Linked DNA regions of Chlorobaculum parvum NCIB 8327. The protein of the gene in region 1 interacts with the protein of each later gene in a pairwise test. Links are inferred from orthologs where the notes say so. Each region holds a gene or a part of one and is shown in the gene's direction. Other genes may lie near its edges.

Evidence for each region.
Region 2: the proteins of CPAR_RS04020 (region 1) and cyoB interact in binary tests that used the Escherichia coli proteins (3 or more experiments, as listed by UniProt). The link is inferred for Chlorobaculum parvum NCIB 8327 from one-to-one orthologs.
Region 3: the proteins of CPAR_RS04020 (region 1) and dnaE interact in binary tests that used the Escherichia coli proteins (3 or more experiments, as listed by UniProt). The link is inferred for Chlorobaculum parvum NCIB 8327 from one-to-one orthologs.

What each region holds. Positions count from the first base shown.
Region 1 is NC_011027.1:840,976-851,707, forward strand. What follows is about bases 2,665-5,653. They hold CPAR_RS04020 (pyridoxal phosphate-dependent aminotransferase), read left to right. Parts: upstream 2,665-3,571; coding sequence 3,572-4,735; downstream 4,736-5,653. Other genes in these bases: CPAR_RS04010 (2Fe-2S iron-sulfur cluster-binding protein), read left to right, coding at 2,665-3,172; CPAR_RS04015 (hypothetical protein), read left to right, coding at 3,305-3,523; CPAR_RS04025 (CPXCG motif-containing cysteine-rich protein), read left to right, coding at 4,869-5,060. In the rest of the region: CPAR_RS03995 (phytoene/squalene synthase family protein), read right to left, coding at 1-260; GTPase HflX, read left to right, coding at 485-1,837; rRNA maturation RNase YbeY, read left to right, coding at 1,797-2,222; more of CPAR_RS04010, read left to right, coding at 2,471-2,664; CPAR_RS04035 (zinc ribbon domain-containing protein), read right to left, coding at 8,283-9,095; rpmG (50S ribosomal protein L33), read right to left, coding at 9,392-9,574; lysA (diaminopimelate decarboxylase), read left to right, coding at 9,727-10,732. UniProt on the Escherichia coli protein: Shows aminotransferase activity with methionine and histidine as substrates, and to a lesser extent also with phenylalanine.
Region 2 is NC_011027.1:956,902-967,595, forward strand. What follows is about bases 3,032-5,982. They hold cyoB (cytochrome o ubiquinol oxidase subunit I), read left to right. Parts: upstream 3,032-3,486; coding sequence 3,487-5,478; downstream 5,479-5,982. Other genes in these bases: cyoA (ubiquinol oxidase subunit II), read left to right, coding at 3,032-3,485; cyoC (cytochrome o ubiquinol oxidase subunit III), read left to right, coding at 5,507-5,982. In the rest of the region: CPAR_RS04480 (NAD(P)/FAD-dependent oxidoreductase), read left to right, coding at 37-1,314; cyoE (heme o synthase), read right to left, coding at 1,383-2,240; more of cyoA, read left to right, coding at 2,577-3,031; more of cyoC, read left to right, coding at 5,983-6,100; cyoD (cytochrome o ubiquinol oxidase subunit IV), read left to right, coding at 6,136-6,462; CPAR_RS04510 (hypothetical protein), read left to right, coding at 6,596-7,063; CPAR_RS04515 (hypothetical protein), read left to right, coding at 7,109-7,513; CPAR_RS04520 (universal stress protein), read right to left, coding at 7,828-8,289; CPAR_RS04525 (YeiH family protein), read right to left, coding at 8,319-9,251; CPAR_RS04530 (hypothetical protein), read left to right, coding at 9,488-9,853; CPAR_RS04535 (NUDIX hydrolase), read right to left, coding at 9,844-10,266; CPAR_RS04540 (ATP-binding protein), read right to left, coding at 10,266-10,694. UniProt on the Escherichia coli protein: Cytochrome bo(3) ubiquinol oxidase is the terminal enzyme in the aerobic respiratory chain of E.coli that predominates when cells are grown at high aeration.
Region 3 is NC_011027.1:941,741-951,901, forward strand. Bases 4,881-8,992 are described here. They hold dnaE (DNA polymerase III subunit alpha), read left to right. Parts: upstream 4,881-5,243; coding sequence 5,244-8,792; downstream 8,793-8,992. Other genes in these bases: CPAR_RS04440 (glycosyltransferase family 4 protein), read left to right, coding at 4,881-5,015; trxA (thioredoxin), read left to right, coding at 8,892-8,992. Also shown: CPAR_RS04430 (leucine-rich repeat domain-containing protein), read right to left, coding at 27-1,232; CPAR_RS04435 (glycoside hydrolase family 65 protein), read left to right, coding at 1,505-3,880; more of CPAR_RS04440, read left to right, coding at 3,897-4,880; more of trxA, read left to right, coding at 8,993-9,221; trxB (thioredoxin-disulfide reductase), read left to right, coding at 9,314-10,161. UniProt on the Escherichia coli protein: DNA polymerase III is a complex, multichain enzyme responsible for most of the replicative synthesis in bacteria. This DNA polymerase also exhibits 3' to 5' exonuclease activity. The alpha chain is the DNA polymerase catalytic subunit.

The sequences.
Region 1 (10,732 bases):
GAATCGTTGAGCTCCTCGCGCGTCAACTGGCCGTTGCTCAGCTTGTCCTCGGCCAGATCGACCAGATCATCCACCGTGCGCAACAGGGCGTACATGGCGAAGATCGGATTCTGCTGGCGTTTGGGCAGAAACTTCGTGGCGAGGTAGAAGGTTTTGGCGTGGTGCTTGGCGATCTGGCGGCAGTAGTCGTAGGCGTTCGGGAGCGACAGTGGTTGGCCTGCGTCGTGAAGTACTGTCTGTCCGTTGTAGCTGTAGTTCATAAAACGTTCATCGATTTTGCCTGTCCAGATACCGCAACTTGCCTGTCGGGCATCATCGCCGATACGCTCCTTCGGTCATGTTTTTGTGTGCCGGAGAAGCGAAAATATGTAACTTTCTGTGGCCGGAATACGTTGTCATAACGTGACGGCAAAATAACCTAAAGGCTTTAATATAGCAAGAGCGCAGGAGGTGTCCGTCTTCGCATGGTGCGAGCCTCCGTAGTGTGAATTACTATTACGAGAAGATCCATTTGATACCCATTCCATCCGCTGAACCGAGAGAGCGTGCTGTACTTGTCGGCATTACCTCCTCGCCCGATATTCCGAGACATCTTGTCGAAGAGTACCTCGACGAACTGGCTTTTCTTGCCGATACGGCGGGAGCCGACGTCGTCAGTACCATCATTCAGGAAAAGAAGCAGCTCGATACAGCCACCTGTATCGGCAGCGGCAAAGCTGAAGAACTGGCCGCGCTGGTCGAGACGGAGTCGATCGACATCGTCATTTTCGACGACGACCTCACGCCGGTGCAGGTGCGCAACCTCGAACGCATCCTCAAGTGCAAGGTGATCGACCGAACGGGTCTCATCCTGCAAATATTTGCCCTCCGAGCCAAATCCGCGCAGGCCCGCACGCAGGTGGAGCTGGCGCAGCTTGAATATCTCCTGCCACGGCTTTCCGGCGCGTGGACGCACCTCTCAAAGCAGAAGGGCGGCATCGGCACCAAAGGTCCTGGCGAAACGCAGATCGAGACCGACCGGCGACTGGTGCGCAATCGCATCGCTTCGCTCAAAAAGAAACTCCGCGCCGTCTCGCTTCAGCACGACACCCAGACCCGTGGTCGCACCACCGTGCCGCGCGTGGCGCTGGTAGGCTACACCAACGCGGGCAAATCGACGCTCATGAACGCGCTCTGCCCGGAAGCGGAGGCCTACGCCGAGAACCGCCTGTTCGCGACGCTCGACACCAAAACCCGGCGGCTCGAACTCAGGATCAACAAGCTCGTGCTGCTCTCCGACACGGTCGGCTTCATCCGCAAGCTGCCGCATACGCTGGTCGAGAGTTTCAAATCCACGCTTGACGAGGTGTTGCAGGCCGACTTTCTCCTGCACGTCATCGACGTGAGCCATCCGGCTTTCGAGGAGCACATGCAGGTGGTGCGCGAGACGCTCAAGGAGATCGGAGTCAAGCACGACCACATCATCGAGGTGTTCAACAAGATCGACGCGCTCGAAGACCCGGCGGTGCTGACCGGCCTGCGCGGCAAGTATCCCGACGCGGTGTTCATCTCCGCCGCGCGCGGACTGAACCTCACGGTGCTGAAGGAAACTATCGCCAACTACGTCGCCCGCGACTACAAGCAGCGCAAGGTGCGCACGCACGTCTCGAACTACAAGCTGATCGGCTACCTCTACGACCACGCCGAGGTGATCGACAAAAAGCACGTCGATGAGGATGTGCTGCTCACCATCCGCGTGCACCGCAACAACCTCAAACAGATCGACGCCATGCTCAAGGCGTCCGCATTGAAAAACCATGCCGCTGCAAATTTTCAACACCACGAAACGCACGATTGACGAAGCGCTCCTCGCCGAAGCCATCCAACTGGTGATCGGCGAAGAGGGTGGCAAGGTCGGTTCCATCGAAGCTATCTACTGCGGCAATAAAATGATCCGTCGCATCAACCGCGACTTTCTCAACCACGACTACGCCACCGACACCATCACCTTCGGCTACAACGAAGGCGGGGAGGTGGAAGGGGAGTTTTACATCTCCCTCGACGTCATTGAGTCCAACGCTCGCCGCTTTGGCGTCATGTTTGAGGATGAATTGCTTCGCGTCACCATCCACTCCGCTCTGCACCTCATGGGCTACGACGACGAAACCCCCGAGCTTCGAATCGCAATGAGTCGCCGGGAGGATTTGTATCTGGACCGAATTCGCGGAGCATCGAATCATTGACGGTAATCCGTTCATCCAAATCCAGATCGAAATCGTTATCGAATGTCGTCGTTTTAATCCTTTCATTCCTGTCATACGATTTTGCGGTCAGGTAGCTCGCCATGACACACGATGTTTGCATCAGAGATCGAATTTTTTCATTAAATTCCCCTCATAACACCCCTTGCATCGAAGTACTTTTCTGCCGTCACGCTGTTTGGTGATGGCTATGCACGGGCATGGCATTCAAACGATCAATCACTACACCAATGAATCTCATCATTAACGACAAAACAGCTCAGGCGACCGTCGGCGAAACCGTCGGCAAGGCTGCCAGGCTGAATCATGCCCATGTGGGTTATGTTTGTGGCGGCCACGGCCTTTGCCAGGCTTGCTACGTTACCGTTCAGGAGGGCGCAGACTGCCTCGGCCCGCTGACCGATGTCGAAAAAGCGTTCCTTTCTCCGCGCCAGATCGCTGCCGGTGGTCGCATGGCCTGCCAGGCTACGCTTGCCAAAGAGGGTACGGTGAAGGTGCTGTCCCGTCCGGAAGAGGTGCGCCGCATGGTGTTCAGCAACCCGTTCCAGCTTATTGGATATGCCGCTGATATGGGCAAAGACACCGCGCAGCAGATCGTGCCGGGCGTCCAGAACTTCATTGGCCGCATACAGCGTGGTGAGATGGGCGGCAAGGAAGCGCTTGGCGATCTGATGGAGTCCGTGCAGGGCGCTGCAGGTCTGGTTGTCGAAACCGTTCAGCAGCTTCCGCAGAACCTTCCCATCCCGTTCAAGGATCAGATCATGGACGTGATCGGCAAACTGCCGCAGCTTCCGGTTTCGCTTTCGCAGATCCAGTTGCCGATTTCACTGCCGCAGCTTCCGTTCCAGCTTCCTTTCCTGCCAGCCAAGAAGGAATCGACTGAAGCGCTTGAAAAGGTGACGATCACTGTTCAGCCGAAGCCTAAAGCCTGACCGTATTTACGGTTACATTCTTTTTTACTCCCCCGGTGATGAGCCGGGGGAGTTTGTTTTGTAGTGAAAAACCGCTGCCGCTCAGCGTCCGATAACCAGTTAATCATCGAAAAAACACAAGGAGGCCCGTAGATGGATGTGAATACCGGTAACAACAGGAATGTGGTCGTGACCGACATCAAAATGCCGTTCGGTTCCATGGTGATTTTTCTGGTCAAGCTGGCTCTCGCAAGCATTCCAGCGCTTCTGATTATTTGGGCTGTGATGTTTGCTTTTGTTGCGATTCTGATGCTTCTGTTTGGCGGCATGGAGATATTTTCCGACCTGTTCCGGCAGTTTTCCAGTTATTGATGTGCGGGTCGGCCAGCTTGTTTTTTCACCCTTGAACGTATCCATCTCATGAGCCTGAACCTTGCCGATCGCTGCGATCTGGTGATGCAGTCCGATATCCGTACCATGTCGCTCGAGTGCGCCCGGATCGGGGGCATCAACCTTTCGCAGGGAATCTGCGATACGCCGGTGCCGCCGGAAGTGCTGCGTGGAGCGGCCGATGCCGTCATGCAGGGGCCCAACATCTACACCCATTACGCTGGTTTGCACGAGCTTCGCCAGGCAATCGCTGATAAGCAACGGCGATTCAGCGGCATGGAACTCGACCCTGAGCGCGAAGTCGTGATTTCGGCTGGCGCGACCGGTGCGATGTACTGCGCGTTTCAGACCCTGCTCAATCGCGGTGACGAGGTGCTGGTGTTCGAGCCGTTTTATGGGTACCACGTTTCGACGCTTCGAGCGGTCGAGGCCGTGCCGGTGTTCGTGCCGCTCGATCCGCCTCACTGGTCGTTTGCGCTCGAAGCGCTCGAAGCAGCGGTGACACCGAACACCAAAGCTATTCTGATCAACACCCCCGCCAACCCCTCCGGCAAGGTCTTCTCGCGCGAGGAGCTTTCGCTTCTGGCGGAGTTTGCCATTCGTCACGATCTGTTTGTGCTGACCGACGAGATGTACGAACATTTCGTCTTTGACGGACGTGCGCATGTCTCGATGGCCACCTTGCCCGGCATGAGAGAACGGACGATTACCGTGTCAGGCCTCTCCAAAACCTTCAGCATCACGGGCTGGCGCATCGGCTACGCCATGTGCGATGCGCGCTGGGCCGGCGCGATTGGCTACTTCAACGATCTTTGCTACGTCTGCGCGCCGTCGCCGCTTCAGGCTGGCGTCACCCTCGGGCTTCGCAGCCTCGACGATAGCTATTACCACGGGCTTTCAGCCGAGTATGAAGCCAAGCGCAACCGCTTCTGCGCGGCGCTTTCCGAGGCCGGTCTCGATCCGTTCATCCCCGAAGGAGCTTACTACGTGCTTGCAAACACGGACGGCTTGCCGGGCGAAACGGCCCGGGAGCGGGCGATGCATATTCTCCATCATACCGGTGTCGCATCGGTACCCGGTTCGGCGTTTTTTCACGGCACAGGTGGTGAGAATCTTGTCCGCTTCTGCTTCGCCAAAGAGCAGTCGGTGCTGGACGAGGCTTGTGAAAAACTGCAAAAACTTCGAACGCTCTGAACCATTTTTCAAGCGGTTGCGAAACCTCTCCGAGGCAGCGGTTGTTTTACACAAAGAAGCAGGGCCGTGGCCTCTGGTAGAGCACGCAGCCCTGCCGATTGAATTTTGTAACACATGGAAGAGCGAGGCAGTTATGGAGTATGAACAGAGCGTTACCGTGCAGTGTCCCTACTGCGGCCAGAGTTTTGAGGTGCTTGTCGAATGTTCGGTCGAGCATCAGGAGTATATCGAGGATTGTGAAATCTGCTGCCGTCCGGTAAGCCTTGTGATCGATGTCGCCGAGGATGGCACCGTGACCGCAATGACCCAGGGAGAGGATGTCTGACCAGCCTTTCGAAAATTCCCGAGAGCAGGAGTTGCTAAGCCTTCGCCGTGAGCTTGAAGAGGCCAAGCAGCTCAACGAAAAGCTTCAGGACGAACTGGTCGAGCAGCGCAGCTTCATGGATGCGCTGCTCGAAGCCACTCCGGATCTTTTAGTTCTGAAAGACGCGAACTTCCGTTACCGTAGCGTCAACCAGGCGTTCTGCCGTTTTCTTGGCATGAGGGCAGATGAGATTATCGGCAAAAATGATGAGGAGCTGCTCTCTCCTGAGGATGCGGTTTTGTGCGCCGGTCAGGATGCTGAAGTCCTGAAAACCCGGCAGCATCTGGAAAAAGACAGGGTAATTGCCGGCCCGAAAGGCCGGGTCTGGTTCCGGGTGAAGAAGACCCCGGTGTTCGATGCTTCCGGTCAGGTCACGGCCATTCTGTGCATGGCAAGGGATATCAGTCGCAGAAAAAAGGCTGAGCTCGAGTTCGACAGACTGTTCAATCTCACGCCGGATATGGTGTGTATCGCCTCCTCCAACGGGCACTTCACCAAAATCAACAAGGCATGGCAGAAAACGCTCGGTTATTCCGAACAGGAGCTTCTTTCCACGCCATTCCTCAAACTGATTCATCCCGACGATATCAAGGTCACCTGGGCTGAAATTGAAAAAATACTGGATGGTCAGCGTTCGCTGAATTTTGTGAATCGTTACCGGGCCAGCGACGGCTCGTATCGATGGTTTGAATGGAATAGCACGCCGCTTGAAGAAGGGGTGATTTATGCTGTTACGAGAGACATTACCGAGCGAATCGAGCAGGAGAAGCAGACCCGTCTCTGGGCCGATGCATTCAGGCTTTGTGCTCACGGCATCGCCATAGGGTTGCCGCAGACCAACCAGGTGCTTGCCTGCAACGAGGCGTTTGCTCGCCTGTGTGGTCGGCCGGTCAGTGAGATCGAGGGGGTCAGGATTGCGAGTCTCTATGTTCCTGAAGATCGTGAAACGGTAATGAACAATATCAGAACCGTTGACCGTACGGGATTTATCAGTTACCAGGCGAGAATGCAACGGCCGGATGGCAGCGCTTTTCCCGCGCAGATGGATGTGGTCAGCGTCCGGGGAGATGACGGGCAGCTTATGTACAGGGTTGCCACCGTGCAGGATATTACCGGACGGCTCAAATCGCAATCGGCCCTGCGCGAAAGCGAGGAGCGGTTCCGTTCGGTAGTGGAGTCGGCGCCGGACGCCATCTTCATTCAGACCAGCGAGTGTTTCAGTTATCTGAACAACCGCGCGCTCACTCTGTTCGGAGCCTCGACTCCTGATGAGCTGCTCGGGCGCAAGGTTCTTGACATGATTCATCCCGATTGCCGCGAGCTGGTCGATACCAGAATGCGCAGGCTCAACGAGCTTCGCCAGTCTGCTCCTGCGATCGAAGAGCGGCTTTTGCGTCTGGATGGTTCTACCGTTGAGGTCGAGGCCTCCGCCGTGCCGTTTACCTTTTCCGGTAAGCCTGGAGCGCTGGTTTTCCTCCGTGACATCAGGCGCCGGAAAAAAGCTGAAAAGGAGCGTGCCGAGCTTGAACAGCAGCTCTATCAGTCGCAGAAAATCGAATCGATCGGTCGGCTTGCCGGTGGCATCGCGCATGATCTGAACAATCTCCTGACCCCGATTCTCGGCTACTCCGAGATGCTGTTGAAGCGCATCCGTGAACCCGAAAAGAGCAAGCAGTATGTCGAAGTCATCCATCACGCCGCCCTCAAATCTCGTGAACTTGTCCGGCAGCTTCTGGCCTTCAGCAGCCGCCAGTCGCTTGAGTTCAGAACCGTTGATCTGAACGAAGTGATCCGGGACTTCGAGCAGCTTTTGCGGCGAACCATCCGGGCCGACATCGACATTCGCTACCATCTGCATGAGCAACCGCTTCCCATGCGCGGGGATGCCAGCCAGCTCGAACAGATCATCATGAACCTTGCCGTTAACGCCGAAGATGCCATGCCGGCGGGGGGCGAACTGATTATGGAGTCCTCGCTGCTGGTGATCAAAAAAGGGGAGGAGAAATATTTCGAAGGTCTGGCCGCAGGCTCCTATGCCTTGCTGACGGTTCGTGATACCGGAGAGGGGATGGATCAAAAGACGCTGAGTCATCTGTTCGAGCCTTTTTATACCACCAAGCCCAAGGGCAAAGGCACCGGGTTGGGACTCTCGACCGTTTATGGCATTGTTCGCCAGCATGGTGGCATTATCCAGGTTGGCAGCGAGCGTGGTGAGGGTACGTGTTTCAAGATCTTATTGCCAATTCAGCACAGTGATGTTCAGGAAATTCCTGCTGCTGAAGAGTTCGTGAATCATGTGGACGGCGGCGCCAAAGTGCTGGTTGTCGAAGATGACGAGCTGGTACGAAAGTTTGTTGTCCAGACTCTTGATGAAGCCGGTTTTACCATTCGGGAAGCCGAAGGCGGGGAAGAGGCGCTTGCACTGATTGTGAAGGATGGATTTATTCCGGATTTGCTTCTGACCGATCTGGTCATGCGAGGCATGAATGGACGCGTTCTGTATGAAAAAATTCAGGAGATTATTCCGTCGATCAGGGTGATTTACATGTCCGGGTATGCCAAAGACATCATTTCAAGTCAAGGCATCATGAATGAGGGGCTGACTTTTCTGCAGAAGCCGTTCGCGGTGCCAGTCCTGCTGGATAAAGTCAGGTACGTGCTCGAGAACGGAAATGGAGCAGCGAAAAAGCAGGAAAGAAAAAAGCTGAAACCGAAGCTGTAAGCCGAATTCTGTGAATCATCATCGAGTGATGAAGCTGCAGTCATTTATCTGATGCGGCCTACCCGGAAACGTTGGGCGGGCAACCCTTCTTTCCTTGCGGAAAAAGCTTCCATATTTGGCCTTGCTTCGGGGAGGTTTTCATAGCGTACGGCATTGCTGACGCACCTGGTGGTCTCTTACACCGCCTTTTCACCCTTACTCCGGCCGGAGCCGGGGCGGTTTGCTTTCTGTTGCACTCTCTGTGACAGACGGTTTGCACCGCTGCCCCCGGCCTTGAACCAGGTTCTCGACCGGCACCCTGCCCTGTGAAGTTCGGACTTTCCTCTGCACAGCGTCAAGCCATACAGCGACTGCACACTTGCGGTTTCAGCTTTAAAGATGAACAGTGCTCCCCATGCGGGGAGTGAAAAAAGAGAACAGCCGAACAGAGTTATTCCGTTCGGCCGTTCTGACAAAAAATATTACTTGCTGTCTTCGTTGGCAGCCTCGTCGAACAGGCGCTCGTGAACCACGATGCGGCCACACGATTCGCAAACGTAAAAACCGCCCTGCACGATCAGGGTGTGGCGGTTGGTCGGAACCCTGGTGTTGCAGCCAGAGCAGGCTTGGCGATCCAGCTTGACCACAGCGTTTTGCAGCGTACCGCTTTTGAGGTGGTCGTATTTATCGAGCAGGCGCTTGGCTTCCTTGGTTACGACGGCTCGCTGTTTATCAAGGCTTTCCCTGAGTTGAGCAACCTCTTCGGCTGTTTCGACCTCGATGCTCTCCAGCTCCTCTTTTTTGAGTTTGACCTGCTCGCTCAGATCCGACATCTGCTGCTGAAGCACATCGTCAGGCATCATCTCTTCGGAAATCTCGTCGTAACGGTTCTCGGCAATCAGTTCGCGACCTTTGTTCTGCAGTTCTGTTGCATGGTGCTCGGCCTGCGAAATGTCCTGAAGCTGGATTTCGCACTGCGCGATCTCTTTTTCTTCGTATTCGATCTGCTTTGACAGCGCATCATACTCCTTGTTGTTGCGCGCCTGAGTCTGCTTATCCTTGAACGATTTGATTTTTTCCTTGCAGTCGTTAATGAGCCCGTTCAGCCGCTCACGGAGTTTCAGATGATCTTCGGTGATTTTTTTGCGAGCCTCGATCTGGCGAATCGTGAAGGCCAAATCCTCTTCGAGCGCAGAAATCTCTTCCGGAAGGCCTTTCTGCAGGCTCATGATCTCCTCGATCTGATTGTCGATGTGCTGAAGGCGAACGATGAGATTGATTTTAGTATGATCCACTACTGCACCGGTTTAGATTGTAAAAAAAGGAAAAAAAAAGCACCTCCATCGAAGGTGCTTACCCCAGTATTTCAAATTAGTTCTCTGTAACAGGAGACGTCGTGATATTCTTAACCCTGATCCTCTTGCACATGTAACTTTTGCAGGTAGTTGGTGCCCGAAAGGAGATTCGAACTCCTACACCTCTCGGCGCTCGCCCCTGAAACGAGTGCGTCTACCAATTCCGCCATTCGGGCATTGCAAATTGTCAAAAAGCCTTACTTGGAAAGATAAGTTCTTTTCGACGATTATGCTAATTACTTGATCTCTTTGTGCTCGGTGTGCCTCTTGAGATTCGGATTGTACTTCTTGAGTATGAGTCGCTCCGTGGTGTTCTTTTTGTTCTTGGTCGTGGTGTATCTTGAGACCGGTTTGCCTTCCTTTTTAGCTTCGGTGCACTCAAGCGTCACAATGATCCTGTTCTCTTTTCCTTTTGCCATCAGTAGCGTCGATCAGTTGATTATTAAATGAGCAACGAATATACACCTTGGACTCCTATTATGCAAGGTCTGCTGTTTTTTTGTTTCAGGAATGAAGAAAGGCTATTATGTTCCTTCTAATCGCCAATGAACCATCAAATTACCAGCGCATCGTGCTCGACAGTCACTTTTTTTCATACTCCGACGGAACCCTTTCATGTGAATCTCTAAAGCTTGACGAACTTGCCCGGCAGTACGGCACGCCACTGTTCGTGACCAGCCGCCAGAGCCTGATCAGCCAGTACCGGGCCTTCGAGGAGGCATTTGCCGCTCTTCCGCATTTCACCTGTTATTCAGTCAAGGCTAACTTCAATCTTGAGGTTATCCGCACGCTTGCTGCCGAAGGTTGCGGATGCGACGTCAATTCCGGAGGTGAACTCTATCGTGCACTGAAAGCCGGCGTACCTGCCGAGAAAATCATCATGGCTGGAGTTGGTAAAACCGAGGAGGAGATCGAGTATGGCCTGAACTCGGGCGTGATGATGATCAAGGCCGAGTCGACTGCCGAGCTCAAGGCGATCAATCGTGTGGCTGCTCGCCTTGGCAAGGTCGCACAGGTCGGCGTCAGGGTTACTCCCAACGTGACCGCCGAGACCCATCCCTACATCACCACGGGCGACAGTAAGGAGAAGTTCGGCATCGACGAGGCCGGGCTGGCCGAGGTGTTCGACTTGTTTAAAGCATTAACGAACCTTGAGCTTCACGGTCTCGACATGCACATCGGCTCGCAGATTTTCGATCCGGAGTACTACGTGGCCGCCACGCAGAAGCTGCTCGAGGTGCTTGAATCGGCGCGTCATCTTGGCTTCGATATCAAATGGCTCGATCTCGGTGGAGGTTTCCCGGCAACCTACGATCCGCAGAAACCAGCTACGCCGATCACCAAGTTTGCCGAAAAGCTTATTCCGATGCTCGACGACAAAGGCGTGACGGTTATTTTCGAGCCGGGCCGGTTCATTGCCGCCAACTCGTCGGTGCTGGTCACCAAAATTCTCTATCGCAAGAAAAACCATGCGGGCAAAGAGTTCTTCATTGTCGATGCCGGTATGACCGAACTGATCCGCCCTGCGCTCTATCAGTCGCACCACGAAGTGCTCACGGTCAAGCAGCACGACAAGA
Region 2 (10,694 bases), 120 kb from region 1 along the record:
TAACTTCTGCAACAACAACTCGGGAGGATTGACACGATGAAAACGAAACCGCATGTCTTGATTCTTGGCGGCAACTTTGCCGGATTGCAGGTTGCCCGCCACATCCGTGACCATGTGAAGCCCGAAGACGCATCGGTCACCGTGGTCGATAAACGGTCGTACCTGCTTTTCATTCCCAACATCCCGATTGAAATTCTCGAAAACAAAAATCCGGACAGCAGCATGCAACTCCCGCTGGCTCCGGTGCTTGACAAGGACGAAACCCGCTTCATCCAGGCCGAGGTTCTCGACATCGACGTCGAGAGCAAAAAAGTGACCATCCAGCCGACCGAACGGCCTGGCGCGACAACCGATGTGCTCACCTACGACTACCTGGTCATCGCCCTCGGCAACCGACTCGCGTTTGACAAGATCGACGGCTTCGCCGAGCATGGCCACACCGTATCGGACGGTTTTTACGGCAACAAGCTCCGCCACTACCTGCACGAGGGCGGCTACAAGGGCGGCCCGATCGCGATCGGCTCGGCTCGATTCCATCAGGGAACGAAAGGCAAGCTCGACTTCGTGCCGATGGCCAAAGCCGCCTGCGAGGGACCGCCGGTCGAAATGGCGCTGTCGCTCGCTTCGTGGCTGAAGCATCATGAAATGGGCGGGCCGCAGAAGGTGACGATCTTCACCCCCGCCGATCTGATCGCCGAAGACGCGGGCAAGAAAATCGTTGGGCAATTGCTTGAAATCGCGGGCGGCATGGGGTTCGGCTACAAGAACAAGCTCGAAGACATCAAGCAGATCGGCAAGGATGGCATCGAGTTCGCCAACGGCGAGTCCATCGAGGCCGAGCTGAAGATCATCTTCCCGGACTGGGTGCCGCACGAATTTCTGAAAGGGCTGCCGATCTGCGACGAAAAGGGGTTCGTTATCACCAACAAGCAGCTAAAAAATCCAGACTATCCCGAAGTGTATGCCGCCGGTGACGCCGCGGCCTGCACGGTACCGAAGCTCGGCTCCATCGGCCACCACCAGTCCTACATCGTCGCGCGGCAACTGGCCCGCGATCTCGGTGCGCTCAGCGATGAAGAAGCCGACAGCGAGCTGTACAGCCCGGAGGTGATCTGCTACGGCGACATGGGCGACGGCAAGGCCTTTTACATCCACTCGAACGTCTGGTACGGCGGCGACATCGAAATTCTGAAGATGGGTAAGCTCTACTACGACCTGAAGGTCGCCTTCAAAACCTCCTACTTCGCGATGGGCGGCAAGGTGCCGTACTGGCAGTGGAAGATGGGCTCCTGGATGGGCGACAAGATTTTGTGATCGCGCGTCCGCATCCGGGGACTTTTCAAAGCGCGCTTCCGCAGCCAGCATCGGTTTGCGGAAGCGCACTAAAAAAAACTGCCCAGAACGATCAGCGTCAAAAGCACCGGCAGGTAGGCAAGGGTAGCTCTGAAAACCCGGCGGGTATCCCTGTCGGAGCGCGAGAAAAACAGCTGCACGCTGACCATGACCGGAATGATTCCGAGAAGTAACGAGCTGATGCCGAAGCGTAAACCTGACAAGCCGAAAAGGTATGGAAGAAAAGAGGCGAGCACAAGGAGCAGTGTAGAAGCGAGAATGTGTTTGAATATCCTGTTCCCCCTTGAATCGATTGCCGAGAGTATTTTGAATCCACCGGTGCGGTAATCGTTGCGATACATCCAGGCGACGGAGTAAAAATGGGGATGCTGCCACAGGAACAGAATCAAAAAAAGTATCCACGCGCCGGAGCCGATTGTCCCTGTAGCTGCGGCCCATCCGGTGACAGGTGGTATAGCGCCGGAAACCGCGCCGAGGCTCGTGCTTAGCCAGCTCACCCTTTTCATCGGCGTGTAGATGACGATATAGATAAAAGCGGTCAACAGAATCAGGAAGGCACTCAAGAGATTCACCATCAAGCCTGCGACGGTTACGCCAGCGAGCACGAGAAGGATGCCGAAATTCAGGGCATGAACCGGTTGCACCACCCCCGCCGGTATCGGCCGGTCACGGGTATGCTCCATTCTGGCGTCGAAGTCGCGCTCCAGGTACTGGTTGAGTACGGCGGAACCGGAGCATGCCGCCACCGATCCTGCGACAAGGTAAAACAGCTTGGCATCCAGCACGGTCGTGCCTCCGGCAAACAGGTAGCCGGCAACGGTGGTCATGATGACCAGAATCGTAATGCGTGGCTTTGTCAACTGTATATAGGCAAAGAGCTGATGCATCGAAATACCCTTCTTCTTTTGCGATGAATCAAATAGCACAAGAAAGTGTAGAAAAATTCACCGAGCCCCAGCCTCACCGAAAGACTCCTTCTCTTTCTTTTTGCTACTTTATGTAAAGATACGCCAATTTGGCAGGAAATGACGTTTATTGCAGTAATGACGTAATCTCTTATTTTTCATCCAATGAGATTCGTCTAATAAAACAATGCCTGACACTGAATTGGAGCCTGGCAATGAAGGCGCGCTGGCAAGTCTTATGCAGAGCGCAAAACGACTGCCGCTATTTTTCAGCGTTCAGGATTATGCCCTGATTTAATAACTGGCGAAAGGGGGATAATGAGAAAAAATAATGCTTACGCCTTGTTCAAGGCATTCAGTCTATTTTTTACGTCATTTATCCTGACAGGGTGCAACAAGATGGTGGTCTTTCAGCCAAAAGGCCCTGTCGCTCGCGATGAAGCCCTCCTTATCTACACGGCTTTCGGGCTGATGCTGATTGTCGTGATTCCGGTTCTGGTCATGGCAATCGGATTTGCCATCCGGTACAGAGCCTCTAACGACAAAGCCACCTACAAGCCAAACTGGGCAAATTCCATCAAAGTCGAACTGATCGTCTGGCTGGTTCCCGTCATCATTGTCGCGTTTCTCTCCTGGCTGACCTGGACTGGCACCTTCCGGCTCGATCCGTACAAGCCGATTGCCGCCGAAGCCAAACCGCTGCGGGTCGAGGTGGTATCGCTGGACTGGAACTGGCTTTTCATCTATCCCGATTACAACATCGCCACGGTCAACGAGCTTGTGCTTCCGGCCCATACGCCGCTCAATTTCCGGCTCACCTCCGCGACGGTCATGACCTCGTTCTATGTTCCCCAGTTAGGAAGCCAGATGTACGCCATGGCCGGAATGCAGACGCAGTTACATCTCCTGGCGGATGAAACCGGCACTTTTGATGGGCACAACCGGGAGTTCAGTGGCAAGGGGTATGCCACCATGCATTTCAAAACAATCGTAAAAACGCCGGAAGAATTTCAGGTTTGGGTGCAGAACGCTCGGCAAACCGCGAACGCCTTGAGCATGGCGGAATACAAAGCGCTGGCCGAACCCAACAGCAATCATCCTGTGACGGTTTACTCGCCGGTTGTGCCCGGTTTGTTCGACCACATCGTCGGTCAATTTACCGGCTGGATGGGCGCGGATGGCGCGATGAAATCAATGACGCAACCCAACGGAAAGGCGCATGAATAATATGCTTGGCAAACTATCGCTCTCCGACATACCGCTCAATGACGCCATCATCATGAACGCGGTTTATGGCTCTCTGGTGCTGGCGGCTGTCATTATCGGACTGCTCACCTGGTTCAGGAAGTGGTCATTTTTGTGGAACGAATGGCTCACCAGCCTCGACCACAAGAAAATCGGCATCATGTACATTGTTCTCGCGAGCGTGATGCTGGTACGCGGATTTTCGGATGCCATGCTCATGCGTTTGCAACAAGCTATGGCGGCGGGCGCGAACCCGGGATTCCTGCCGCCGCCCCACTTCGACCAGATTTTCGGCTCGCACGGCACCATCATGATTGTGTTCGTGCTGATGCCCTTTTTGACCGGACTGATGAACATCGTCATCCCCCAGCAGATCGGCGCGCGTGATGTCGCTTTTCCGCTCATGAACTCCATAAGCCTCGGCTTGACCATAGCGGGCGCATTCCTCGTCATGATTTCACTCGGCGTCGGCCAGTTCACCACCGCGGGCTGGTCGGGCATCGCGCCTCTTTTCGAGAAGCAATTCAACCCCGGCACGGGCGTCGATTATTGGATGTGGGCGCTGCAAATCTCCGGCGTAGGCTCCACCCTGACGGGTATCAACTTCCTGGTGACGATCATAAAAATGCGCGCTCCGGGCCTCACTTTCATGCGCCTGCCGCTTTTCGTCTGGACCGCGCTGACCACCAATGTTCTCATGATTTTGTCGTTCCCTGTGCTGACAGCCGCCCTTTTCCTTCTGGCTCTGGATCGTTACCTCGGCATGCATTTCTACACCAATGATCTGGGCGGAAATATGATGTTGTGGAACAACCTTTTCTGGATGTGGGGCCATCCGGAGGTCTATATCCTCATTCTCCCGGCCTTCGGAGTTTTTTCCGAAGTGGTGGCGACCTTCTCCAGAAAAAAACTGTTTGGCTACAAATCGCTGGTCTATGCCACGGTTGCCATCATGTTCCTCTCCTTCACGGTCTGGCTTCATCACTTCTTTACGATGGGCAATACTCCAGAAGTCAACGTCTTCTTCGGAATTACCACCATGCTGATCGCCATTCCGACCGGCGTCAAGGTGTACGACTGGCTGTTTACGATGTACCGCGGGCGGATTACCTTCAGCGTGCCGATGTACTGGACGATGGGCTTTCTGACGATCTTCGTGCTTGGTGGCATGACCGGCGTGCTGTTGTCGATCCCGCCCGCCGATTTCGTGTTCCACAACAGCGTTTTTCTGATTGCGCACTTCCACAACATGCTTATTCCCGGCGCACTGTTCGGCTATTTCGCGGGCATTCAGTACTGGTTCCCCAAAGCATTCGGGTTCCGCTTGGATGAAAAATGGGGAAAGCGTGCTTTCTGGGGCTGGTTTATCGGTTTTTTAGTCGCTTTTATGCCGCTCTATATCCTCGGGTTCATGGGAATGCCTCGGCGCATGTCTCACTACTCCAACCTGGCCTGGCACCCGTTGCTGATTGTAGCGCTCGCTGGCGCAGTGTTCATTGCATTTGGCATCCTCTCTCTGATAATCCAGTTCATCGTCAGCATCAAAAACCGGAAAGACAATGTTGATGTAACCGGAGACCCGTGGGGCGGACGTACGCTGGAGTGGGCAACATCCTCGCCACCAGCCGAATATAACTTTGCCGTTATTCCGACAGTCCAGAACATCGACGACTTCTGGGACAGAAAAGAGCGCGGCGTCGCCTACCAGCGACCCGAAAAGTATCATGACATTCGTATGCCGAAAAACCGCCCGCATGGCGTGATTATCTGCGCATTGGCCCTCACCTTCGGCTTTGCGATGGTCTGGTACATCTGGTGGCTGGCCGCGTTGAGCATGGCTGGCATCATCGGCACCGTCATCATGAGCGCCGTCACAGACGACACGGAATATGTGATCCCCGCGCACGAAGTGCAGCGCATCGAAGAGGAACGATTCCGGGCTTTGGCCGCAGCGCAAGATTCAGGGAATAGTTGATAAAACGGAGCGTTCAATGCAAAACAGTATGGATTCAACATATCTGGCAGAGTGGAAAGAACCCGACCGTCTCGACATGCAGATGCTCGGTTTCTGGATTTACCTGATGAGTGATCTTGTGATTTTTGCGATCCTGTTCGCCACGTTTATTGTGCTGGGCCAGAACTACGCTGGTGGCCCCGGTCCGAAACAGCTCTTTGACCTGCCCTATCTTTTTGGGGAAACAATGCTGCTCTTGACCAGCAGCGTTGCCTACGGATTCGGCATGGTGGCAATGCAAAAGGAAAAGAGACGCGCAGTATTGACCGGGCTGGTGGTCGCTTTTCTTTTGGGCGCGGGATTCGTGGTGATGGAGATTCACGAATTTCATGGATTGATTATGGCTGGACACGGCCCGGCGAACAGCGGATTTTTATCATCCTTTTTTGCCCTCGTCGGCACACATGGCACGCACGTAAGTTTCGGCTTGCTGTGGATGGCCGTGATGATGATTCAGGTGATGACAAAAGGATTTACCGCTGGAGTCCGCTCCCGCCTGATGCGCCTGAGTCTGTTCTGGCACTTTCTGGATATAGTCTGGGTAGGCGTCTTTACCGTTGTTTACTTGTGGCAATTGCTCTAATGATGTCATAAAACATTAAAACCGGAATCACAACAGTGGAACAGACTCATATCGAAAACACGGCTACCGAACACGTTTCGTATAAAAACTACATTACCGGTTTTATTCTCGCCGTTGTCCTGACAATCATTTCATTCAGTCTGGTTCTGACCGGTGTCGTTCCGAAACAGATTGCTGTCATCGGTCTTTTCGCAGCTGCCGCCGCGCAAATAGCCGTCCATCTCTACTATTTCCTACACCTCGACAGCTCAAAATCCCAGCGCTGGAACGTAATAACGATATCGTTTACCGCGCTGTTGCTGTTCATCTTCATCGCCGGAACCATCTGGGTAATACACACATTGAACTCGCGAATGATGTGAGGTAAAGAAACAATGCTGCATGCGGGTTCGGAGTGGATTGTGATCGAGAGGGGAAAGATTTGGTCGTAGTGAGATACTGTATTTTGCTTATGATTTGCTTGTGTGTTTATCGTAAGCGGTTTTCAATAGGAAAATGGACAAGGCGCTACTTTTACGTGTGCTCGATGGGGAGCAAGCTGCCATTGAGCAGTTTGGCGACAGCGACAATTGTGCAGTCATCGATTGGCGAGACGGATTGTTAGAGCTTATTGCCGCAGTCGAGCCCTTCTTGCCAAAAGGTTATCTTCGCTCTGAGGCAAAAGACGGCGGGTTTCTGCTTCACGCGGGAGGTCGAGGTTCAAGTCCGATTGAAGTGCAGCTCAAAACCAGACAAGAAGACCTTATTGCCTCGCTAAATCGTGCGCTATGTCCCGACTTCGAGATTCGTCAGTTCACACCAATGACGGGTGACGGCTACTCGCTTTTTGTCGCACCTGCTTCCTTCTGGCAAGATGTCGAACGCTCTCACTCGGTTGCCGTTCAGAAGTACTTCCTTAGCGCGGAGCGCTTGGCGGCCTACTGGCGCAAGGGTTATTTTGCCCGCCTTTTTAGCAAGCCATGATCGTGGTCTAAATAACGTCGGTTATGCCGAGCATTATGCTTGAAAATGTGCCTTGCTGTCTATCTCGCCAGTAATAAGCCAATTCCGCTTGTTGAGTGGAATGATGCGGCTCCTCGCTTCAATGTGGTGCCGATCATTGACGATGAACTGCTCGTGAAAAAGCAGTTTCGGAACCAGAATGTAGTCTATGTGGGCTCTCACCAGGGGTGCGGCTGCGGTTTTTTCAAAGAAGGCGCATCTGGCGAAGAGTTATTGCTGGTACAAGCCAATTACGATTCACTCGTGCGCTATCTGGGCGAACTGATGAGCGATGGTGCGAACATCGAGATCTTTTGCTGCTGGGAAGGCGATCAAGGTTCGGAGCCTGAATTCAAAGAGCGGTTGTCTTTGGCAGGGTTAGGTTCTGAGAGCTTCGAGTTTAAGGAGAATGCGTACTATGAAATCGTATGACAAGGTGCTCAATCAGCTTGTAAGCTTATTTCGAACTGAAAGCCTTCTCTCTCTTGGCGTTACATCCTAACAGCTGAACGTACGAGAAAATCTGAGGATACAAAGCCGACTCCGAGTTGAGTTATCGTCTTTACTCGCACTCTGAAATTAAATGCATGCATTTCAGTTGGAACGCGCGGGTATTTCATGGAGGGAGCTCGAAAAATCGCTGACGTCAAGGTTGAGAAAATTATTGCCCTGCGTGAGAATCCTCAAACCTCATGACTCCACGAGGGCGCTTCCTGCTTTTGCTAAAGCGCCCATGAATTTCCGGTTTAATGTCCCGACTTGTGCGTGCGGATGGTCATGACGGGGGTGTCTGAGAGTCGGACGACTCGTTCGGCGGTGCTGCCGAAAATCATGTGGTCGATGCCTGTTCTGCCGTGGGTGCCGAGTACGATCAGGTTTGCCTGCTGCTCTTTTGCCGTGTTCAGAATCTCCTTGTAGGGCTGGCCGCCGGCGGTGACGGTCGAGTAGTTCTCGTAGTCGCCGAGTTTCCTTGAGCAGAAGTCGCTCATCATTCCTTCCGCCGCGCTCATCACATCCTCTTCAAGCTTCTCGAACGGAATCGTAGAGCCGTAATAGGTGCGCAGATCGACATCGACCTGTTCGCTCACCACGTGCAGCACGACGAGATGAGCGTCAAATTTTTTTGCCATCGTCAGCGCATACTCGAACGCGTGATCGGAGTTCTCCGAAAAATCGACAGCCGCAAGAATGGTATTGAACGGTTCCATGGTGGTTGTGTTTATTGATCCAGAATTCATCAATGAATCAGCCCCTGCATGATTGCCAGGCAGCTGATGGCCGAGACGATGACCCACAGGCTTACACCCTGAGCGAGCGGCTTGATGCCGGTTTTGGCGAGCACTTCGCGGGTCAGGCCGCTGCCGATCATGAAGAGGGTGACGACGAGGCTCTGCTTGGCTACGCTGTTGACGCCGTGCCAGACAGTATCGAACTGCGGGAGCAACGTCTTGATGACCGCGGCGAGCACGAAGCCGATGATAAAAAGCGGGATGCTGACTTTGCCGCCTGCTTTGTTCAGCCATGAGCCAATCAGTGCTGAAGGCATGATCCAGAGCGCGCGGGTGAGCTTGACGGTGGTGCCGATGCCAAGCGCCACGGCGCCGAAGGCCGAGGCCGCGCCGACCACGCTGCTGGTATCGTGAATGGCCAGCGCCGACCAGATGCCGAACTGCTCCTGCGTCATGTTCAGCAGGTGGCCGAGCGGCGGAAAGAGTATGAGTGCCAGCGAGTTGAGCGTAAAGATGGTGGCCAGCGCCACGCCGGTCTCCTCAGACTCGGCCTTGATGACCGGAGCCATGGCTGCAATCGCGCTGCCACCGCAGATGGCCGTGCCGAACGAAATGAGCGTCGAGGTCTGCTTCGGGGTCTTGAAGAGCTTGCCGAGCAAGAGGCCGATACCCATCGTCAGGGCAATGCTGACGGCGGTGTAGAGGAAGGCGCTCTTGCCAGTAGCGATCAGCACCGGCAGGTTCATGCCGAAGCCAAGACCGACCACCGAGATCTGGAGCAGACGCTTGGTCCACACCGAGACCGACTTGCCCCACGGATTACCGACAGCTATACCGAACACGATGCCCGCCACCAGCGCCATCGGCGCATGAACCAGCGGAATGCAGCTTGCCGCTAGCAGAATCCAGAATATCGCTTTTTGTATGTTCTCGTTGTTCATTGGCACCTCATAAATTTTTTGTTGTGAACCGGTTATAAAGTGCCGAAAAATGTACAGCAAAGCCAATCGTTAATCGTTATTTATCATAATATGAAGTTATTGAATGAGGCGTGAACGTTTGTTGTCTGTTCATCCGTTCCGGCACGATTTTGCAGGCTTGTTGCACTCTGCGGGTGGTTTGCTGCCGATGAGGATGTTATCTATTCCAACAGGCGGAATAACCAACGTGACGTATCATGGAACCATCATCGAACAAGCCCAAGCCGTCGAGCATTCACGTCGAGTGGCGGGAAAATGGCGATTTCATGTTTTCGTGCCGCTATCTGACGGAGGGTGATCGGAAGGCGGTTGAATCGGAGGAGCGGAGGGCGGATGACCGGCATTGTTTTTCGATGATGACTTTGGCGATGGGTAACGTGCTTCGGAAGCTGCGGCGGGAGCACATCTCCTTTCCGCTGTTCCTCGTGTCGCTGGCGTTCAATCACCGCCATCTGCTTGCGGAGATCGACCGGCTGCTTCAGGCGCTGCACGAACACGTCGATCGACAGGAGGGGAGTGGCGAGTACACCTGCTTCATCACCTCCGGTAAAGATCAGGAGTAAGGCGGGGTGTCGTCGTCCGATCTTTTTCGTCCTGCGAAGAAGTCTCGAAGGACGAGATCGAAGCCGTAGGCTAGCCGGTTCCACGGAATTTCCGTTTCCGTAAACCATTGCAGTCGCTGGCCTTCGTGTAGCGGAATGGTGTCGGTTTCAGCTTCAAACTCCATGAAAAAGAGGCACTCGATCCGGTCAGGGAAGTCGTAGACGGCATGACGTCGGCAGTCAGAAACGTCGGTTTCGATCTCCTCCAGCATCTCCCGCCGGATGCACATTTCCGGAGTTTCATCATCTTCCACATGGCCGCCGGGCAAGTCCCAAAAGTTGGGGTACGGTATGTCCGGCTTGTCGTCGCGCAGAAAGAGCAGCACTTCGTTGCGGCTGTTTTGCAGGATGATGCTCGCACCGGATCGTTTCATCACACCACCTTGCCTTCCTTGATGAACTCTCGCAGGATCGCCTGTTCGAGGCGTGTGTTGTCGAGGGTGCGTTCCGGTGCTGCCAGCGATTCGAGGGCGCAGTAGTGCACGATGTTCAGAATGCCCGCGCCGGAGAGTTCGTAGCGCGAGGCGATGGAGTGCCAGTCGATCTGTTCGTCGATTTTCAGTTGCTCCGGCAGGGTGTTCATCCAGAGCGTGTGGCGGTCGTCGGCTTTGGGCATGGGGAAGTTGATGATGCTCTGGAAGCGCCGCGAAAAGGCTTCGTCGAGGTTGCCGCGCTTGTTGGAGGCGAGGATAATCAGCCCGTTATGGCTCTCGATGCGTTGCAAGAGGTAGGCGGTCTCCTGATTGGCGTATTTGTCGTGCGCGTCGCGGATGTCGGTGCGTTTGCCGAAGAGCGCGTCGGC
Region 3 (10,161 bases), 100 kb from region 1 along the record:
CATGCCAACTCTATCCCTTCAATCCATCATCCCCTCGGCTTGATGATAACATCACAAGCTGGGTGGGTGAACATGAAGCGTTCGATTTCGGATTGCGGTATCCGTCCTGCCGACAGTTCCAGCTTTTCCAGATTGGGTAGCTCGATCAGTGGCGCGATCGATTCGACCTCGGTGCCGATGATGTTCAGCTCTTCAAGTTCTTCGAGTCCCGCCAATGGGTCGAGGTGGAATACACCGGTCTGTTCGACGCTCAGCTCTTTGAGTGAGGAGAGCTTGCGCAGCGGTTCGAGGCTGGTGATGTTGGTGCGGCTGCAGCGCAGGTATTCGAGCTTGTCGAGTCCGGCGAGTGGCTCCAGTGAGCTGATGCGGGTGCTGTTGATGCCAAGCTCGATCAGGTTTTCGAGCTTTTTGACTGGCTCGATCGACTCGATCTCCGTTTTGTAGCAACTGAGTTTTTCGAGATTGATCAGCCCGGCGATTGGCGAAAGGTCGCTCACCAAGGTTTCCGAGCAGTAGAGCTCTTCGAGGTTGATGAGGCCTGCAATCGGTTCGAGGTCGCTGATTTCGGTGCTTGAAACCCAGAGCAGTTTCAGCGAGGTGATGTTGCGCAGCGGGTCGAGCGAAAGGAAATCGCAGTCGAACGCGTAGAGGCGCTTGAGCTGTCGGAGGTTCCTGAGCGGTTCGAGGCTTTCGATCGGGGTTTCATCACAGCGGACTTGTTGCAGGTTTTCCAACAGGCTGATCGGCGCGAGATTGTGGATTCGCGTGTTGTCGCAGCGCACACTCGTTACGTTCAGGAAGTCGAGCAGTTCCGTGTCGGACGGGTCACGCTGGAGTTTCAGGGTGTGCCTGACCACCTCTTTCCAATCGTTACTCAGCGCTTGATACCAGTCGTGGCGTTTTTGCGGCTCACGCAGCAGCACGGCCCGGGATGCTGCCAGCGCCTCCTCTTCGGCCGGAGTCAGCCGGTCTTTGAAGCCATGCCGCGGTGCAGTGTCTTCCGGCGAGAAGGTGACGGCCGGAGCTTTTCCGGTGTCGAGATGCTCGGCCAGGCAGCGAATGTACCAGTCAGCTTTTTTCTCCTCGATGATCCGGTAATGCTTTTCGAGATTCTGCTCGTCAAGGGTATTGATGTCTTCGAGAATATCGTTCTTGCATCGCGGACAGATCGCGTTATCCTGCGTCAACGGAAAGCCGCAGACAGGACACTTTTGGTAGATGTTTTGCTCCAAAGTGAGTGTGAGCTTGAGGGGTTGGTTGATGCTGAAATGTTTGCCTAAAATAAGAAAAAAACAGCCTCAAACCATAAACAGCCGGCTTTGATTGCTGGCGTTTTCATGGGGTTGAGTGCCCGGTCTTCGGCAAAAGGATGAACTATCAGACCCGTTTGCTTTGTTAATAAAAGTAAGGCGGGCCATTGAAGTTTGTGTGGTCATGTGCATTGGTAAGGTGTGTTGTGTGGACTTTTCCAGACAGTGGAATTCGTGAGGTATTGGGAGGAATTATGACCGGGCAAGCTTCATCAGGCGTTGAGCGTCTTGTTGCTGAAACGGACGCTCTGTTCGAACTTTCATCCAAAGAGTGGCTCCTGAGAAAAAAGGGGTTCAGGAAAGGTTCGAAGTCGATTCAGATCAACGAGACCTTGTTGACGGTCGGCAACGGTTACCTCAACATCAGGGGCAGCCTCGAAGAGCTTCCGCCCGGTCACTGTGGCGGCATGTACCTGTCCGGGATTTACGACAAATCGGAAGCCGATGTCGAAGAGCTGGTCAAGTGCCCGATGTGGACCGACGTCTCGGTCTGGTATGAGGATGAAAAGTTCTGCCTCTCATGCAGCCGCGCGCTGGAGCATGAGCAGGTGCTCGACATGAAAAAAGGCATCCTGCACCGCCGCACCACCTTCAAAAATTCACACGGAAAAATTCTCACCCTCGAAACCTCGCGGCTCGTGTTCATGCACGACGCTCATCGGGGCTACATGCGGGTGCGGATCACGCCGGTAAATTTTTCCGGGCAGATCAGGGTACTTTCGGGGCTGAACGGTGAGGTGTTCAATCGCGGATTTTTTCCGCACGAACAGTACAAGCACCTCCAGCTCGAAAAGATCGAGCGGGGCCGCAACTTCATGTACCTCGAAATGAAGACCCGCGAGCGCGGCATCCGCATCGCCGAGGCCGCGTCGTGGAAGATGATGAACGGTCAGGAGCGGAGGCGCCGCTGGGAGCCGAGGATTTACGGTGAGAAGTTTACCAGCGAAATCACCATCGACGCTTCGCAGGGGGAGTCCTACACCTTTGAAAAGCTCGCCGTCGTTATGACCAACCGCGATGTGCCGGTCGATCGTGCGAACAACATGATCCGGGAAGCGATCTGCAACCTCCGCTGCTACGTGCGTACCGGTGCGCCGGTCGAAATCAAACGGCATATCGATGTCTGGCGCAATCTGTGGAGTCGCGCCGACGTTCGGATTGAAGGCGATGATGCCGCCCAGCAGGCGCTTCGCTACAACATCTACCAGCTGCTCATCAACGGCCCGTCAAAGCCCGGCCCTATCGGAGCGAAATTCCTCAGCTCGGAGGGTTACATGGGCCACGTGTTCTGGGACACCGAAATTTTCATTTTGCCCTTCTACATCCACAATTTTCCGTCGATGGCGCGCAACATCTTGATGTACCGTTGCAACACCCTGCCCGGCGCGATCAGGAACGCCGAAAAGTCGGGTTACGATGGCGCGCGCTTCGCCTGGGAGTCGGCCACGACCGGCGAGGATGTGACGCCCCGTTTTGCCTCCAAGCTCGAAAAAACCATCAGGCTGATCTATACCGGCGCCGAGGAGGATCATATCGTGTCCGACGTTATTTACGGCGTGGAGCGCTACTTCCGGGTGACTGGCGACGAGAGTTTCCTCTTGCATTGCGGTCTGGAGATGGTGTTCCTGACGGCGCGGTTCTGGGCGAGCCGGGTGACGAAGGTGGGCGAGCATTATGAAATTCACAAGGTGATCGGGCCGGATGAATTTCACGAGCACGTCAACAACAACGCCTACACCAACTGGCTGGTCAAGTGGCATCTGCGGCTGGCGACCATGCTTTTCAGGCACGTCGGCAAGACGGCTCCGGAGGCGTTGCGAGAGCTTGCCGGAAAGATTTCGCTTGCTGATGATGAACCGGAACACTGGCTCGACATCAGCCGTCGCCTCAAGTTCACCCAGGATCCCGAGACAGGGCTGGTCGAGCAGTTCGACGGCTACTTCGACCTCAAAGATTATGTGATCGGCCATCCCGACCGCTTCGGTCATCCGGTGCTGCCTCCGGGCGTGAACTACCGGAATATCGGGCGCACCCGACTTATCAAACAGGCCGACGTGCTGCTCATGATGCTGCTCTTCCCGCACTGCTTCAGCGTCGAGGAAAAGAAGGTCAACTACGACTTTTACGAGCCGCGCACGGCGCACAAATCCTCCCTGAGCCACTGCACCTACGCCATGATGGGGCTGGCTGTTTCCGAGCGAGCCAACGCCTATCGCTATTTCATGAAAACTGCCCTGTTCGATCTCGAAAACCTGCACAACAATACCGAACTTGGCATTCATGCGGCCTCGGTCGGCGGAAGCTGGCAGGCGGTCATCCACGGATTCGCGGGCCTGACGCTCAAGTCCGACCGGATTGTGCTGACGCCGTGGCTGCCAAAAAAATGGAAGCGCCTGTCGTTCAGGGTGCGGTGGCGCGAACGCGATGTTCATCTCGATATCACTCACAGCGAGGTGTCGATAAGGATCGATGCTGTTTCGGATGTGACGCTGCCCTGCACGCTGTACGGCCAGAATTACAAGATCAGGACAAACAAGCCCTATACCCTTCAATACTGTCCGTCAAAATGACGAGGAGACCGCTTCCATGAAAAAGCTCAGAATTGCACAGATTTCTCCCCTGATCGAAAGCGTCCCGCCAAAGAAATATGGCGGCACGGAACGGGTGGTCTATTACCTGACCGAGGGGCTGGTTGAGCGTGGCCACGAGGTGACGCTCTTTGCATCCGGGGACTCCGTTACCAGCGCCCGCCTGATTGCGCCTGTGACACAAAGTCTCCGGCTCGGTCGCAAGATCCACTCGACCATCATCATGCACATGCTGATGCTCTCGAAGGTTTACGAAGAGATGGCGGGAGAGTTCGACATCATCCATTCGCATCTCGAATACCTCACTCTGCCTTATGCTACCCGCTTCCAGACTCCGACCGTGCTGACCATGCACGGACGGCTCGATGTTCCCGATTATGTCGATATTCTCAAGCGGTACGGCTCGATGGCCTGGGTTTCGATCAGTGACTCTCAGCGAGCGCCGGTGCCGGGCATTAACTGGGCGGGCACGGTCTATCACGGTTATCCGGAGGATCTTTTCGAGTTTAACCCCGATCCGGAAGATTACTTTCTCTACCTCGGTCGTTTTTCGGAGGAGAAGCGGCCCGATGAAGCGATCCGGCTGGCACGGGCGTGCAAAATTCACCTGAAGCTGGCCGCCAAGATCGACTCTGCCGACAAGGCCTATTTCAAGGCCAAGGTCGAGCCTCTTCTCGACAGCCCCTACATCGAGTACATCGGCGAGGTGAACGACCGCCGGAAAGGGGAGTTGCTCCGGAACGCCAAGGCGCTGCTCAACACCATCGACTGGCCCGAGCCTTTCGGGCTGGTGATGATCGAGGCGCTCGCCTGCGGCACGCCGGTGATCGTGCGGCGGTGCGGCTCCAGCCCGGAGGTCATTACCCACGGCGTCACCGGTTTTATCTGCGACAGCCAGCTCGATTTCATCAGGGCGATCCACAATATCGACTCGATTTCAAGGGCTGCATGCAGGCGCGAATTCGAACAGCGCTTCACCTTGCGTCACATGGTTGAAAAATATGAAACGCTCTATCGGAACGTCATCGCTGCTCCCTCCGCGCGCTCTTCGGTTCCTTCGCCTCCGCTTATCCTGAACGCGACCCAAGCGATGAAAAGACGCCGAACGTTTTTGTAACCTGTTGCTTGGGCTTTACTTGCCGTGGCGTTTTGGTTTGACGCACCTCGGTGTTCTTTTCAAAATGAACCGCAGGCACAGCTCGACAGCCTTTCGTGCCGCTCGCTGGTGGACACCCAATTTTGATCTTGCAGGAACGGCTCGAAAGGTTATAATGATGGGTGAAGCACCGGCACGGCGGATGATTCCCACGCCGTCCGGCGATTGCAACCAGTCAGGAAAAGTGCCTTGGAGTTCGTTCATCTTCACACCCACACCCACTACTCGATGCAGAGCAGCCCGATCTTTCCGGGCGAGCTTTTCGCGGCCTGCAAGAAGCAGGGCATGACGACCGTCGCCGTGACCGATTACGGCGCAATGTTCAACATGCCCGAGCTGTTCGGCCAGGCGGCGAAGGCAGAGGTGAAGCTGATCATGGGCTCGGAGATCTATCTTGCGGGCACCGACGCGCACGATACGGGCCGCCCGGCTACGCTCATCCTGCTCATCCGCAATGACATCGGCTATCGCAACATGTGCGTCATCCTGTCGCGGGCGGCGAGGGATGGTTTTTCAAACGGCTTGCCGCATGTGGATCGTTCAGTCCTCAAAGAGTGCAGTGAAGGGTTGACCTGCCTGTCGGCGGCTCATTCCGGGCAAATCGGCCGCACGCTGCTTGCGGGCAACGAAGCAGAAGCTGCGAAGCTGGCGGAGCAGTACCGTTCGCTTTTTGGCGAGCATTTCTACCTCGAACTTCAGAAGCACGGTGTGCCCTACGAGGAGCTGCTCGTGCCTGCCACGATCCGTCTTGCCGAACAGCTCGGCATTCCGCTGGTCGCGACCAACAATGTGCACTATCTCGATCGGCGCGACTCCGGTTGCTATCGGGCGATGATTGCCAACCGCACCAAGGAGCGGCTGAACAGCCAGAACCTGCAATGCCTGCCGGGCCACGAGAACTACTTCAAGTCGGCCTCGGAGATGTCCGCGCTCTTCGACAACTCGCACGACGAACTCAGCAACACTGTGAAGATCGCCGAGGCGTGCTCCTACAAGTTCGTCGATCAGGATCCGCATCTACCTAAGTTCCCGCTGCCGGAGGGCTTCGACAGCGAGAAGGGGTATCTGCGCCACCTGACCTGGGAGGGGGCGCGCAACAAGTACGGCGTGGAGGACGGTGCAATTCCGGAGGAGGTGAAGGAGCGCATCGAGCTGGAGCTTGGCGTCATCGAGAAGATGGGTTACAGCGCCTACTTCCTGATCGTCAGTGACCTTATCGCCGCTTCGCGCGAGATGGGCTACTCGGTCGGCCCCGGACGCGGCTCGGCGGCGGGCAGCATCATCGCCTACCTGACCGGCATCACCCGGATCGATCCGCTGAAGTACAAGCTGCTGTTCGAGCGCTTCCTGAATCCGGAGCGTATTTCGATGCCCGATATCGACATCGATTTTACACCGGTCGGCAAGCAGAAGGTTCTCGATTACACCGTGCAGAAGTACGGTGCGGAGAGCGTGGCGAAGGTGGTGGCTATCGGTACGCTCGGCGCGAAGGCGGCAATCCGCGATGCAGGGCGCGTGCTCGATGTGCCGCTCAAGGCAGTCGATCAGCTCGCCAAGCTGGTGCCCTCCAAACCGGGGACATCGCTCAAAGACGCTTTCAAGGAGGTCAAAGAGCTGAAACGGCTTGTCGATAGCGATCCGCAATACCAGCAGCTCATGCAGTACGCGCGGGCGATGGAAGGGCGTGCACGCAACGTCTCGATGCACGCGGGCGCGGTGGTCATCACCGATGGCGCGCTCGAAGAGCAGGTGCCGCTTTACGTCTCCAACAAGATCGAGACCGAGGAGCGCAAATACGCCGACGAGTTCGACCAGAATGACATCGACGGTACGAAGGCTGAAAGCAGCGACGAGAAGCAGGTCGTCACCCAGTTCGACAAGAACTGCATCGAGCAGGCGGGTCTGCTGAAAATCGACTACCTCGGCCTCGAAACCCTCGCCGTGATCGACGAAACCCTGCGGCTCATCAAGAAGCGGCACGGCATCGACATCGAACTCGAAAAGGTGCCGATGGACGACCGCCAGACCTTCCGCATCTTCCAGGAGGGCAAGATGGCCGGCATCTTCCAGTTTGAATCCTCCGGCATGCAGAGCTACATGACGCGGCTCCAGCCAACGACTATCGGCGACATCATCGCTATGAGCGCGCTTTACCGACCCGGCGCTCTGAACGCCGTCATCGACGAGCACCGCAACGCGGTCGATCTGTTTGTTGACCGCAAGCACGGGCGCGAGGAGATCGACTACATGCACCCGATGCTTGAGGAGATTCTCAAGGAGACCTACGGCGTCATCGTCTATCAGGAACAGGTGATGCAGATTTCGCAGGTGATGGGCCGCTTCTCGCTCGGCAAGGCGGACAACCTGCGCAAGGCGATGGGCAAGAAGAATCCGGCGCTGATGCAGAAGTTCAAGGAGGAGTTCGTGCAGGGTGCCGTCAGCATCGATGTCAACGAGGCTCTGGCAACGCGCATCTTCGACCTGATGGCCGAGTTCGCGGGTTATGGTTTCAACAAGAGCCACTCGGCGGCATACGGCGTGCTGGCCTACTGGACGGGCTACCTGAAGGCGCACTACACCATCGAGTTCGTCACGGCGATCCTGAACAGCGAGATTGGCGACACCGAGCGCATGAAGCACCTGACCGACGAGGCCAAAGGGTTCGGTATCTTCACCCTGCCGCCCTCGATCAACCAGAGCGATGCGCTCTTCTCGGTTGACGAGCACAAGGGCAAGCCCTGCATCCGCGTCGGCTTGTCGGCTATCAAGCAGGTTGGTAATGGGGCAAGGGCTGTTGTTGCGGCTCGTCTGCGCCGTGACGGCAAGCCGTTCGCCAATCTGTTTGATCTGACTGCTTCGGTCGATCTGCGAGCTATGAACCGCAAGGCGCTCGAATGCCTCATTCAGGCCGGAGCGCTCGACGAGATCGATCCCAACCGCGGCAAGCTGCTGGCAAACGTGGACAAGGCCATCAAGTTCGGGCAGATTCAGAACAAAGCGGTCACGCTGGGCCAGGGCGGCTTTTTCAACGACGACTTCAGCAACGAACAGGCCGGAATCTACTACCCGGAGCTGGACAACGGCGAGCCCATGCCGGAGAGCGAAAAGCTCCAGCACGAAAAGCGGCTTGTCGGTTTCTACCTCAGCCACCACCCGCTTGATCGTTACCGGCGTGACTGGGAGGCCTTTGCCAACCTCACGCTCGACATGCGCGAGGTGACCCCCTCGAAGCTCTACAAGACGATCGGAGTGATCGTTTCGGTCAAGCCCTATCAGGATCGTAAGGGCAAACAGATGCTGTTTGGCGTGCTCGAAGACTTCACCGGCAAGGCTGATTTTACCGTGTTTGCAAGCGTTTACGAGCAGTATCGCCACATGCTTCAGCCCGACGAAGCGGTGATGCTTAGCGCTGAGGCTGAAGCGCGGGACGGCAGCCTGAAGCTGCTGGTTCGCGAGGTCGCACCGCTCAAAAAGGTGCGTTCCGCCCTGATCAAAAAGGTGATGTTGCGCATCGATGCCGACGATCCCTCGCAGCTCGAAAAGCTCAAAGAAGTACGCGAGCTGTTCGAGAAGCACAAGGGGGAAACACCGGTCGATTTCGAGCTTCGGGCCACAGTAGGAGCGAAAATCGAAATGCTGAAGGTTTTTGCGCGTAACACGCCGATTGAGCCCGATGACGAGACACTCAACCAGCTCGAAGAGATTCTCGGGCCAGATAATGTGAAAATAACCGGATAGAATTTCAGCACTTGTTGCCAAGTTCTGATTTATTCAGTTATATTGGCATAGAGTAACAGTGTTTCTCTTATCAATTGTTAACCCTTATCGTTAGATCTTATGAGCGGAAAATATTTTGTGGCTACTGATCAGAATTTCCAGTCTGATATCATCAACTCTGATAAAGTGGCTCTCGTTGATTTCTGGGCTTCCTGGTGTGGCCCGTGCATGATGCTCGGCCCGGTTATCGAAGAGCTTGCCGGTGATTACGAAGGCAAGGCCGTCATCGCCAAACTCAACGTCGATGAGAACCCCAACACGGCAGCACAGTTCGGTATTCGCAGCATTCCTACCATGCTGATCTTCAAAGGCGGACAGGTTGTTGACCAGATGGTCGGCGCTCTTCCCAAGAACATGATCGCAAAGAAGATCGACGAGTACCTCGCCTGATTTTCCTTCCGTTTTTTTCTTCAACTATCCCGGCTTCATGCCGGGATAGTTATATCTAAGCATACCCCAACACATCTTCCCGGAGATCAACGATGGATAAAGACATCAGGGACGTCGTCATCATCGGAACCGGCCCTGCCGGATACACTGCGGCCATTTATACCGGAAGAGCCAACCTCAAGCCGCTGGTTATCGAAGGCCACCAGCCCGGCGGTCAGCTCATGATTACCACCGACATCGAGAACTTTCCCGGTTTCCCGGAAGGCATTCCCGGTCCGGAGTTGATGGGCAGAATGCGTGAGCAGGCTGCGCGCTTCGGTGTCGAATTCAAGTTCGGCAGTGTTACCGAGGCCGATGTTTCGCGCAGTCCGTTCAGCCTTACGCTCGATGACGGCAGCGAAATTCTTGCCAGGACGATCATCATCGCGACCGGTGCCAACGCCAAGTGGCTCGGCATCGAGTCCGAAGAGACCTACCGCGGACGCGGCGTATCGGCCTGCGCGACCTGTGACGGCTTTTTCTTCCGCAACTGCCGCGTGTTCGTTGTCGGTGGCGGCGATACGGCGATGGAAGAGGCGCTCTACCTGACCAAGTTCGCTTCGGAAGTGGTACTGGTGCATCGCCGCGAAGAGTTCCGTGCTTCCAAGATCATGAGCCTTCGCGCCAGTAAGAACGAGAAGATCACCACCATGCTCAACGAGGTGGTCGATGAAATTCTCGGTGACGGCATGAAGGTGACCGGCATTCGTCTCAAGAACGTCAAGACCGGCGAACTGACCGAGCACGCCTGCGACGGCGTTTTTGTCGCCATCGGCCACGAGCCGAACGCAAAGCTCTTCCAAGGCCAGCTCGACATGGACGATTACGGTTATATCCTGACCAAACCGCACTCGACTGAAACCAGCGTCAAGGGTGTCTTCGCCTGTGGCGACGTGCAGGA